2 regions of the Vibrio tarriae genome follow, and region 2 is predicted to be linked to the other one. Evidence: riboswitches for the same ligand, from Rfam matches in the RefSeq annotation. Region 2 holds a riboswitch; the other holds the start of a gene.

Region 1 (4,343 bases), on a different replicon from region 2:
TAAACGTTGGTTTACGTTAACCGCTGAGGTGAATCCGCTGATGCGTTATTTCCGCGACCGCGAATTGCCGATCCCAACCTTATATTTGATGGGAGAGAAGGATTACATGTTCATCCATCCGGTGAAAGAGATGGTGGCGCTCCACGCACAAAGTGAGCTGTATGAAATCCCAAACTGCGGTCATGTATGTAATGTCGAGCAGCCTGAGCTATTTAATCAGCGTTCTATCGAGTTTATCCAGCGCCAAATCCGCTAATCCCTCACTGAGCAGTTTGGCTAAAACCACACTGCCAGCAGGCGGAAAATTGCCCTTCATGATGTTCCCCACACTCTGGACACTGCCAGCATTCGGCGGGTGGGGGATTGAGAAATTCACGGATGATTTGCTGCGCTGCGGTTTGTTGCTCCGGTTTCTGTAACCAAAGTGAAGGGGCGCTGCTGGAATCCATCGGGATCTCGCCGCGCAGCGCAAACAGCATTTCTCCACGCAACTCACACGCTATCCCTTGCTGATGCAAAAGCTGCATCAGCATGTGCGCTTCAAGCGGATGAGTGGCCGTGTAGATTTTCATTGTCCTTCCCAGCTTATTTTTACCAAGAGTGACTTACTTCACCGTCGATTGAGTGGCACGCTGCTGAACTTTGCCCATGAGCCATTTCACCACTATCGGAAATACGCCTAACAAAACGAATGAAGCGAGCACAGGGAGCGACACAATTTCGCCTAAGCTTGAGATTTCCGCCAGTTGAGTACCAGCATTGAGATACACCGCTGTACCCGGCAGCATACCAAGTTGGCTGACCCAGTAGTAACGCCAAGTGGAGATAGGCGTTAGCCCCATCACTAAGTTAATCAGGAAAAATGGAAAAATCGGGATCAGTCGCAGAGAGAGTAAATAAAACGCGCCATCTCGTTCAATACCTTGATTGATGGTCTGCAATTTATCAGCGAATTTAGCTTGCACCCAATCTCGCAATAAGAAGCGGCTACTGAGAAAGGCGAGAGTGGCACCAATAGTACTGGCAAAAGAAGCCAGCAGTAAGCTCAACCAAAAGCCAAATAGGGCCGCTCCCAATAAAGTCACGACCGTTGCGCCGGGGATTGAAAATGCGGTTAGGAGAACATACACCACAAAATAGATCAGTGCGGCTTGCAGCAAATGGGCATCAATATAATTCGCTAATTCGGCTTGTTTGGCTTTCGCGACATCTAGTGTTAGGTATTGGCTAAACTGCGTCACCAAGAGCGCGGCGATGGCAATCAAAACAATGGCGATGATGAGTTTTTTATACATTCGAGTACCTAGTCATTACTTTATGGTTTGTGGGGCGTGATATTGCCCGTTTTACTTGGCTCTTCAGCAGTGTGGGCTACGTTTCTTCACCCAATCATAGAGTGTCTCTGGTTTGATGTGGGTGCACACAGTGACCGCCGACTTGTCACTCCAAGTCATGAGAGTATCGCTCATTACTCAAGTATATCGTCTGTAACTGAATTTACTGGAGATACATAGAGAGCCTAAAAGTAAAGACAGGTCAAAGGCCGTTTTTCTTTCAAAAAAATAACGCGCCACTTTGGACGCGTTATGAAATATAGGGTGTGTAAAAACACAGGATGATTACAGGCGTTGATGAACTCAAAATGAAACTCAGAGATGCCTTAATAGCTCATCACGACGATTTTGTGGGATCACCGACCAATGTTTACCTTCGATTGCGCCTTCTAGAGCCCATAACAGCTCTAAACTCACTTCTGCCGTGTGGGTTCGTTGAACCGCTTTATAAGCTTCGACAGAACCAAGAGTCTGAAGAGACTCGACGGTTTCGATACCTGCTTTTTTGAGCATTCTTTCTGTTGCTAAACGCAAGTTAGGAAGATCTTTCAAACGATCAGGTTTCGCTTGTGCTTGAGTTTCACGTTCGGCCTTAGCGACCTCCAGTGCTGCACGCGCTTCATTAAGGATAGAGTCTGGGTGACTCCAACAATCTTCAGGTAGAGCGTAGTACTTAGTTACAACGGGGAAGCCACGTTTTTTGTAAACATAAGGTTCATAACCTTGCTGTTTATACTTTTCGATTGTGGCGTCATCTGCACGGATGTGCAGCGTATCGTTAACCACAAGCGCAAACATAGTTTCGTCGACGAAAATACCAAAGCCACCAAACATTGAACGAGATTTAACACGTCCTAGCTGCTCAAAGAGCCGCATTGAATCTTTTAATACTGGTTTATCCATGCTGTTAGTCTCGGAGTATTGTTACATACGCCACCAAGTCAGGTCCGAGAAAATTAGCAAATACATGCATCGGCCATGTCAATGATGAGTCAACATAGTGTATGCATTTTGCCATCGGTAACCCCGCTACCTACCACGTCTTCTGGTTTAGGCCGGAGGCTTTGCGTCCCACTCTTTCGAATGGTTTGCCCTGTGCGTGACATTTTTCCTGATAAAAATTAATCATTCTTGGCTCATCCTCACATACTGATATTTCAATTGTGAGAATAAGCGCTATTAATGATACTCGCTCTACATATGTTTTGTCATATTTATGTGACAGGGTTTCAAATATAGGCGTTATGAATTGTCAAGAAAGTTAGGATTTTGTCAAGTCTTTCACCGTATCGCGCTCTACGATCTCTGGGTGCATTTCGAAAATACGGCGATCATGTTCTTTATCTTTAATGCGCTCTAACAAAATTTCAAACGCGTTCTTGCCCACACGACGCTTGGGTTGGTGCACTGTGGTCAGTGGTGGAGAGAAGTATTCTGCTAACTCGATATTATCGTAACCGATGACAGACATATCTTCTGGAATACGTATGCCTTTCTGTTGCAAACGGCTCATCAGACCTAATGCCATCGTATCGTTGAAACAGAATACCGCCGTGGGGCGCTTGTCCATCGCAATGATTTTATCCGCCGCTAAAACGGCAGTATCACACTCAAAGTTACCTTCCAAGATCCAATCTTCATTGACGGTCAAATTAGCTTCCGCCATTGCGCGGCGGAAACCTTGAATGCGCTCTTGGCATGCGGCTTTGACGAAGTGACCACTCAAACATGCAATCTCAGTGTGACCGCGGTCAGTGAGATATTTGGTCGCGAGGTAGCCGCCTTCTTCTGAGTTATCGATGATTTTATCGGCGTGCGACGTTTCTGGACCCCAATCCATAACCACTTTTGGAATATCTTTGTGCGCATCCAACATATCTTGCAGTTCTTGGGTTAGGTCTGAGCACATCACCAAAATGCCATCAACCCGTTTTTCGGCCAGCATGCGGATATAATCGCGTTGCTTTTCATAGATGCCGCCTGTGTTACATAGGATCAGCGTATAGCCTTGACGGTAACAGTAGCTTTCCACACCGTCGATAACTTCCGAGAAAAACAGGTTAGTAGATTGCGTCACTAACATACCAATCGTGCGAGTGGTATTGCACTTTAAGCTGCGTGCTACGGCACTTGGCGCGTAGTTCAGTTGCTTAACGGCTTCCATCACTTTCTCTTGGGTGGTTTCTGCCACAAAACGAGTTTTATTGATAACGTGAGAAACGGTGGTGGTTGACACGCCCGCAAGGCGCGCCACATCTTTAATCGTAGCCATAGAGTGTTCCTGTCGATGACTGCTGCCAGCGAATAACATCGGTGGATTTAATCAGCAGAAGTAAGGCGAGACTGAGCGAATCTTCACACTCTGTGCGAGCACATGTCCAACACTATGCCGTACGTAAAGCGCTTCAATCACTATGCCTAAAGTAATAAACCTAAAGTAATAAAAAACAAAAACCGCTAAAAAACAGCGGTTTACATTTTTATTCGTTTTTATCGTTTGCGGGTGGATTTTAGACTGCAAATCTCTCCGTCGCAACGAAATTCATTCATCAAACTATAAGCCATTTCACAATTAATTCGTCTATCCTCATTCTACTTTAAGCTGCAACCGTATTGACTAATGGATGTCGTGAACCAGCTCATCAATACAGCGTTGATCTTGCTTAATAAAGACTAACGCTAAACGAGCGGCGGCTGAGTACAATCCGAATGCATCAAATTGAGTGCAACGTTCAACAAAGGCAGGCAGCCAAGTGAGTAAGTGTTGGCTTATGAAGTCGGACTGAGCTTGTAGCGCTGAACTCAGTTGTGCTCTGTGCTCAATTTGGTTAGCGCTGATCGCAAGATGCGCTAAAAAGTCGAGCTGTATGGCAAGATGATCCTCAGGCTCATTGATATTTTTTTCAACCTTAACCCCATGTGCGTTGAGTAACTCACGCATTTGCTGTGCAGGCTTGCCATTGAGTAAACCTTTATCGGTATAGACGGAGGCATAGGGTAGGGCGGAAT
Region 2 (4,343 bases):
TCTCTCTAACCGAAATAAAAAATCCCTCAGCGTTGGCTGAGGGATTTTGTGTTTTAGGGAGGGAATTTATAGTTTATCCCACGCCATATCCCAATGGCTGCCTGTACCCGGTTGGTACTGATTTACGCTGGTTGACCATTGTTGGCAGTAGCCAGAGTATGGCCACGGTTTACATTGGTAGATTGCGCCATCACTAGCGAGCACTTTGGTGCCAGCCACGTACTCTTTCAGGCCATTCGGGAACACAAAGTCGTAGTCACCCGGTGTTGGTGGTGTTTGCGGTTCAACCAGCATGAAATCGAGAGTTTGCTGATCTTGCAGATTGCCATCACGATCTTTGATGCGAGAAACCAACATATGATGTCCCGGTTTAGCTTCGCTCAGCTGTAGCGTGATGGATTTCAGCTCGCCATTCGTCATCGCTTGTGACCAACTTGCCAGCGGTTTTTGGTGGTGATTATAAACCGTCAGCTCTGCGCTCATTTCACCTTGCGCTTCTAAAGTCAGGTCAAGCTGAATCGGTTGTTCGCCAATCTCATACTCTTTCGCTAGACCAGAAACCGTCAGTGAATACTCAGGTTGTGGTGCTTCAATTTGGTAGCCAATTTCAACACTCTTCAAGCCACTGCCTTCTTTCAGATAAATCGGGTTGGTGCCGTAAACGGGAACAAATTGATCGCCGTTAATCTGACCTGCGCGAAGTTGACTTTGTGTTTGGTTAATCTTAGTTGCTAATGCGTAAGACCATTGATTGGCTTGGGTTAGCGTCTCAGAGTCAATTCTCAGCTCAGTGCGATAAGCTGGGTTTTCCCCCTCGTTATCAAACACGCGAGTGTACACGGTATCGCCAATGCTGAGATCCATACTTGGAATGATTTGACCTGCAGGGTTCCAATCGGGTAACACTGGGCCGCTCCCGTCGAATTTCACGTCGATCACGTTGTAGAAGGAAGCTGCGGTATCGCCCACATCCCATACGGCGAGGATGACCTGATACCCTTCGCGCTCAGGCACGATACATTCGTGGCTGACACGTTTGGGTGGCTGCACCATATTTCCTTCAACGACACAGAACGGATTGAGGTCAAATGCATCACGCGACAATGGCTGGTTTGGGTTCCAGTTTGGTTTGGTAATGTAGTATTTCCAGTCCTTCGTGACGTGGTTGGCGGTAAACGTCCACTCGAAGGTTTGTGGGCCAGCTTGAATTGGGCGTTTTACCCAACGGTCAGCGGTTTGCTCATCCAGCGCTGCCGCCAATGCCGATTCCGCACTGGCAATTTTGCCATCGCGAGGGCCAGTGACCGGGAAGCCATCTGGGCCTTCGACACTTTGTGGTTCGTATTGAATCGCGCCACAGTGAGTGTTTTTTTCTCCAGTGCCGTTAGCGGCAAATTTACACAAGGTGACACGTCCTTCGGCGACACCGTTTTCCACTGCGGAAACGTAGCCGTGTCCATACGCTAATCCACTGATACCAGAGAGGATCAGGGCGATAGCGGTCATTTTAGGTTGTTTTTTCATCACAGACTCTTTTTTGTTAGCTGACATAGTTTGCCTGACAAAGTGCCAGACGTAGTTCAGAGTGAATCTGAACTTCAGCACATTCAGCAACGCATAAGACAAAACGGCATAAGCCGAAATGGCAACCCCGCTATCATAGGTTTCAAAAGCGCTGAGCTTTTGCCGACAGACCGGAGGCTTTGCGTCCCATTTTTTCAAATGGTTTGCCGAAGCGTGACCGAGAGCAAATTTACTTAAGACCAAGAGAGAAAGCGAAGTCATTACTCAATATGTGGAATCAAGCTCTCACGCTTATTTTTTAGAGTTAAATAACTAATATCTTCATGAAATATATAATGTTTATTCAATATGAGAGGTTGATGCTTTACTCGGTTTCGACCATGTCAATACAGGTTAACCACTGATCGGAGTGCGGTTTTAAACGTATACCCAAAGCATGAATGGAAGATAATGCATTCTTCTGTCGCGGTATTGATTAAGGAGCACCATGCGCTATTCCGTTGTGCGATTGATATTGGGTGACCAACTCAACTATGCTCATTCTTGGTTTTCTGAGCATAGGGATGATGTTTTATACCTGATTGCAGAGCTGCATCAGGAGCAGGAGTACGTTCGCCATCACATTCAAAAACAGTGTGCATTTTTTGCGGCCATGCAAGCTTTTGCTGATTATTTAAGTGCAGAAGGGCATCACGTATGGCATCTGGATCTGGATGCCAGCGCGCAATATAACGATTTACCCGATCTGATCGCGCAGATTTGCCAGCAAGTTCAGGCCGATGCTTTCCAATACCAAAGACCTGACGAGTATCGGCTGCTTGAGCAAATGGCCAATTTGCGCCTATCCGGCATCACAATAGGGTGCGTTGACACTGAGCACTTCTTGCTACCGTTTGCTGAGATCCCAGAGCAATTTCCCGCAAGCAAAGCCGTGCTGATGGAACACTTTTATCGACGAATGCGTAAGCGTTTTGGTTATTTGATGACGGCTGATGGCAAACCTGAAGGCGGACAGTGGAATTTTGATGCCGACAATCGTAATAAGCTGAAAGCGCCAGATCTCGTTCAGCTGCCGGCGCCACTCTGTTTTGATAATCCCGTTGCGCCCATCAAGGCGCGATTAGAACGTCATCGGATTCCGTCTATCGGACAAGTCGGGGAGTCACTGCTTTGGCCTATCAGTCGTGCCCAAGCGCTTTCCTTATTGGCGCATTTTTGCCAAATTTGCCTGCCTAATTTTGGCCGCTTCCAAGATGCGATGACGGCGCAGCATCCCCATCGCTGGAGCCTGTATCACAGCCGACTTTCATTTGCGCTCAATAGTAAGCTACTTTCACCTCGCGAAGTGATTGAAGCCACTATTAGTGCTTATCGCGCAGCTCAAGGGCAGATCTCGTTAGCTCAAGTGGAAGGATTTGTGCGGCAAATTCTCGGTTGGCGTGAATATGTGCGCGGCATGTATTGGAGCAATATGCCTCATTACCAAACACGCAATCATTTAGGAGCGCAGCGGCCGTTACCAAGCTATTTCTGGAATGGACAAACCAAGATGCGTTGCTTGCAGCAGGCGATCACTCAGTCACTGGATTTTGGCTACGCGCATCATATTCAACGCTTGATGGTGACGGGGAACTTTGCCTTGCTGACGGAGTGTGACCCTGATCAAGTCGATGCCTGGTATCTAGGTATCTATATCGATGCGATTGAATGGGTCGAACTTCCCAATACGCGAGGTATGGCGCTGTTTGCGGATGGCGGATTGATCGCCACCAAACCCTATTCAGCCAGTGGTGCCTACATCAATAAAATGAGTGACTACTGCGCCTCTTGTGCTTATCAAGTGAAACTCAAATCCGGTGAGAAAGCTTGCCCGCTAAATTCGCTTTACTGGCGGTTTATGCTTAAACATCGTGATCGACTCGCCAACAATCCTCGCATCGGAATGCTATACAAAACGTGGGACAAGATGACGAGCGATTCTCAGCAAGCGATCCTGATCACGGCTGATGCGTATCTGAGCCAGATTGAAAGTTTATGAATGAAGGGCAGGAAGTACCTATGCTGCAGCTTCAAGTAGGAAGGGTATATTTGGTGCAATATTTGTTTGGCATTCTAAACCCTTTGCAAGTTGCCGATGAGCTTGCTTGGCTAACGTAGCGCAAAATGACTGAAATGAATGGTGTGTTTGCTCTAATCGCTCAAACACTAATAAAATAACGTTTTATTGATAAGTTTTTGTTTTTAAAAGTGTTTGTCGGTTACAGGTTACGCATGTACGCCCGAAAGTGATTGCAGCTTATTGTGAAGTACTTCAAAATTAGGTCGTTTCCATTTCTTCTTGGTTAAGAATGAGGTTTTGATGAGAGTCGCGGATCTTTTAAAGCATCGAGCTGAAAACTTGGTTAAGCACACTGAATTTAAACAGTGGATGTCTCCGTCTGTACGCGAGTACTGGGGTGATATTTTAAACAAGACCCAAAACCGCCCGCTGTTTGCGTGGGTAAAAGATCTACATCTGCCTGCCAATGAAGATACGCCGATCCCTGAGCCGATTGTACTCAAACCCGAGGCTCAGGCGTTGTATGACGAGTTGCAAACCCAGGTGGGTGAAGTGATCCATACGGGAGATTGGTTGCTGGTTGATCAAGAGCGAATCAATCAATTCGGTGCAGTCACTGAAGATATGCAGTGGATTCATACCAATCCGGATCGTGCGGCGTTGGAGTCGCCATTCAAAACGACGATTGCGCATGGATTTTTAACACTGGCATTGCTGCCAAAGTTAACAGACAGCGTTGATGAAGAGAAAACCTTGTTTC

What was found. Region 2 has a riboswitch for cyclic di-GMP ahead of gbpA (N-acetylglucosamine-binding protein GbpA). Riboswitches for the same ligand answer to the same signal wherever they lie in the genome.
Region 1: another riboswitch for cyclic di-GMP. It lies ahead of CEQ48_RS10440 (TfoX/Sxy family DNA transformation protein); the one in region 2 lies ahead of gbpA (N-acetylglucosamine-binding protein GbpA).

Annotation. Positions count from the first base shown of each region.
Region 1 is NZ_CP022353.1:1,029,411-1,033,753, forward strand. It holds gene CEQ48_RS10420 (alpha/beta fold hydrolase) at 1-256, shown strand, start outside; gene CEQ48_RS10425 (putative signal transducing protein) at 261-572, opposite strand; gene CEQ48_RS10430 (TVP38/TMEM64 family protein) at 606-1,295, opposite strand; gene CEQ48_RS10440 (TfoX/Sxy family DNA transformation protein) at 1,650-2,237, opposite strand; cyclic di-GMP riboswitch class I at 2,351-2,437, opposite strand; gene purR (HTH-type transcriptional repressor PurR) at 2,596-3,606, opposite strand; gene torD (molecular chaperone TorD) at 3,952-4,343, opposite strand, start outside.
Region 2 is NZ_CP022352.1:846,456-850,798, forward strand. It holds gene gbpA (N-acetylglucosamine-binding protein GbpA) at 67-1,524, opposite strand; cyclic di-GMP riboswitch class I at 1,642-1,742, opposite strand; gene CEQ48_RS04320 (cryptochrome/photolyase family protein) at 2,012-3,562, shown strand; gene CEQ48_RS04325 (MaoC family dehydratase) at 3,884-4,343, shown strand, end outside.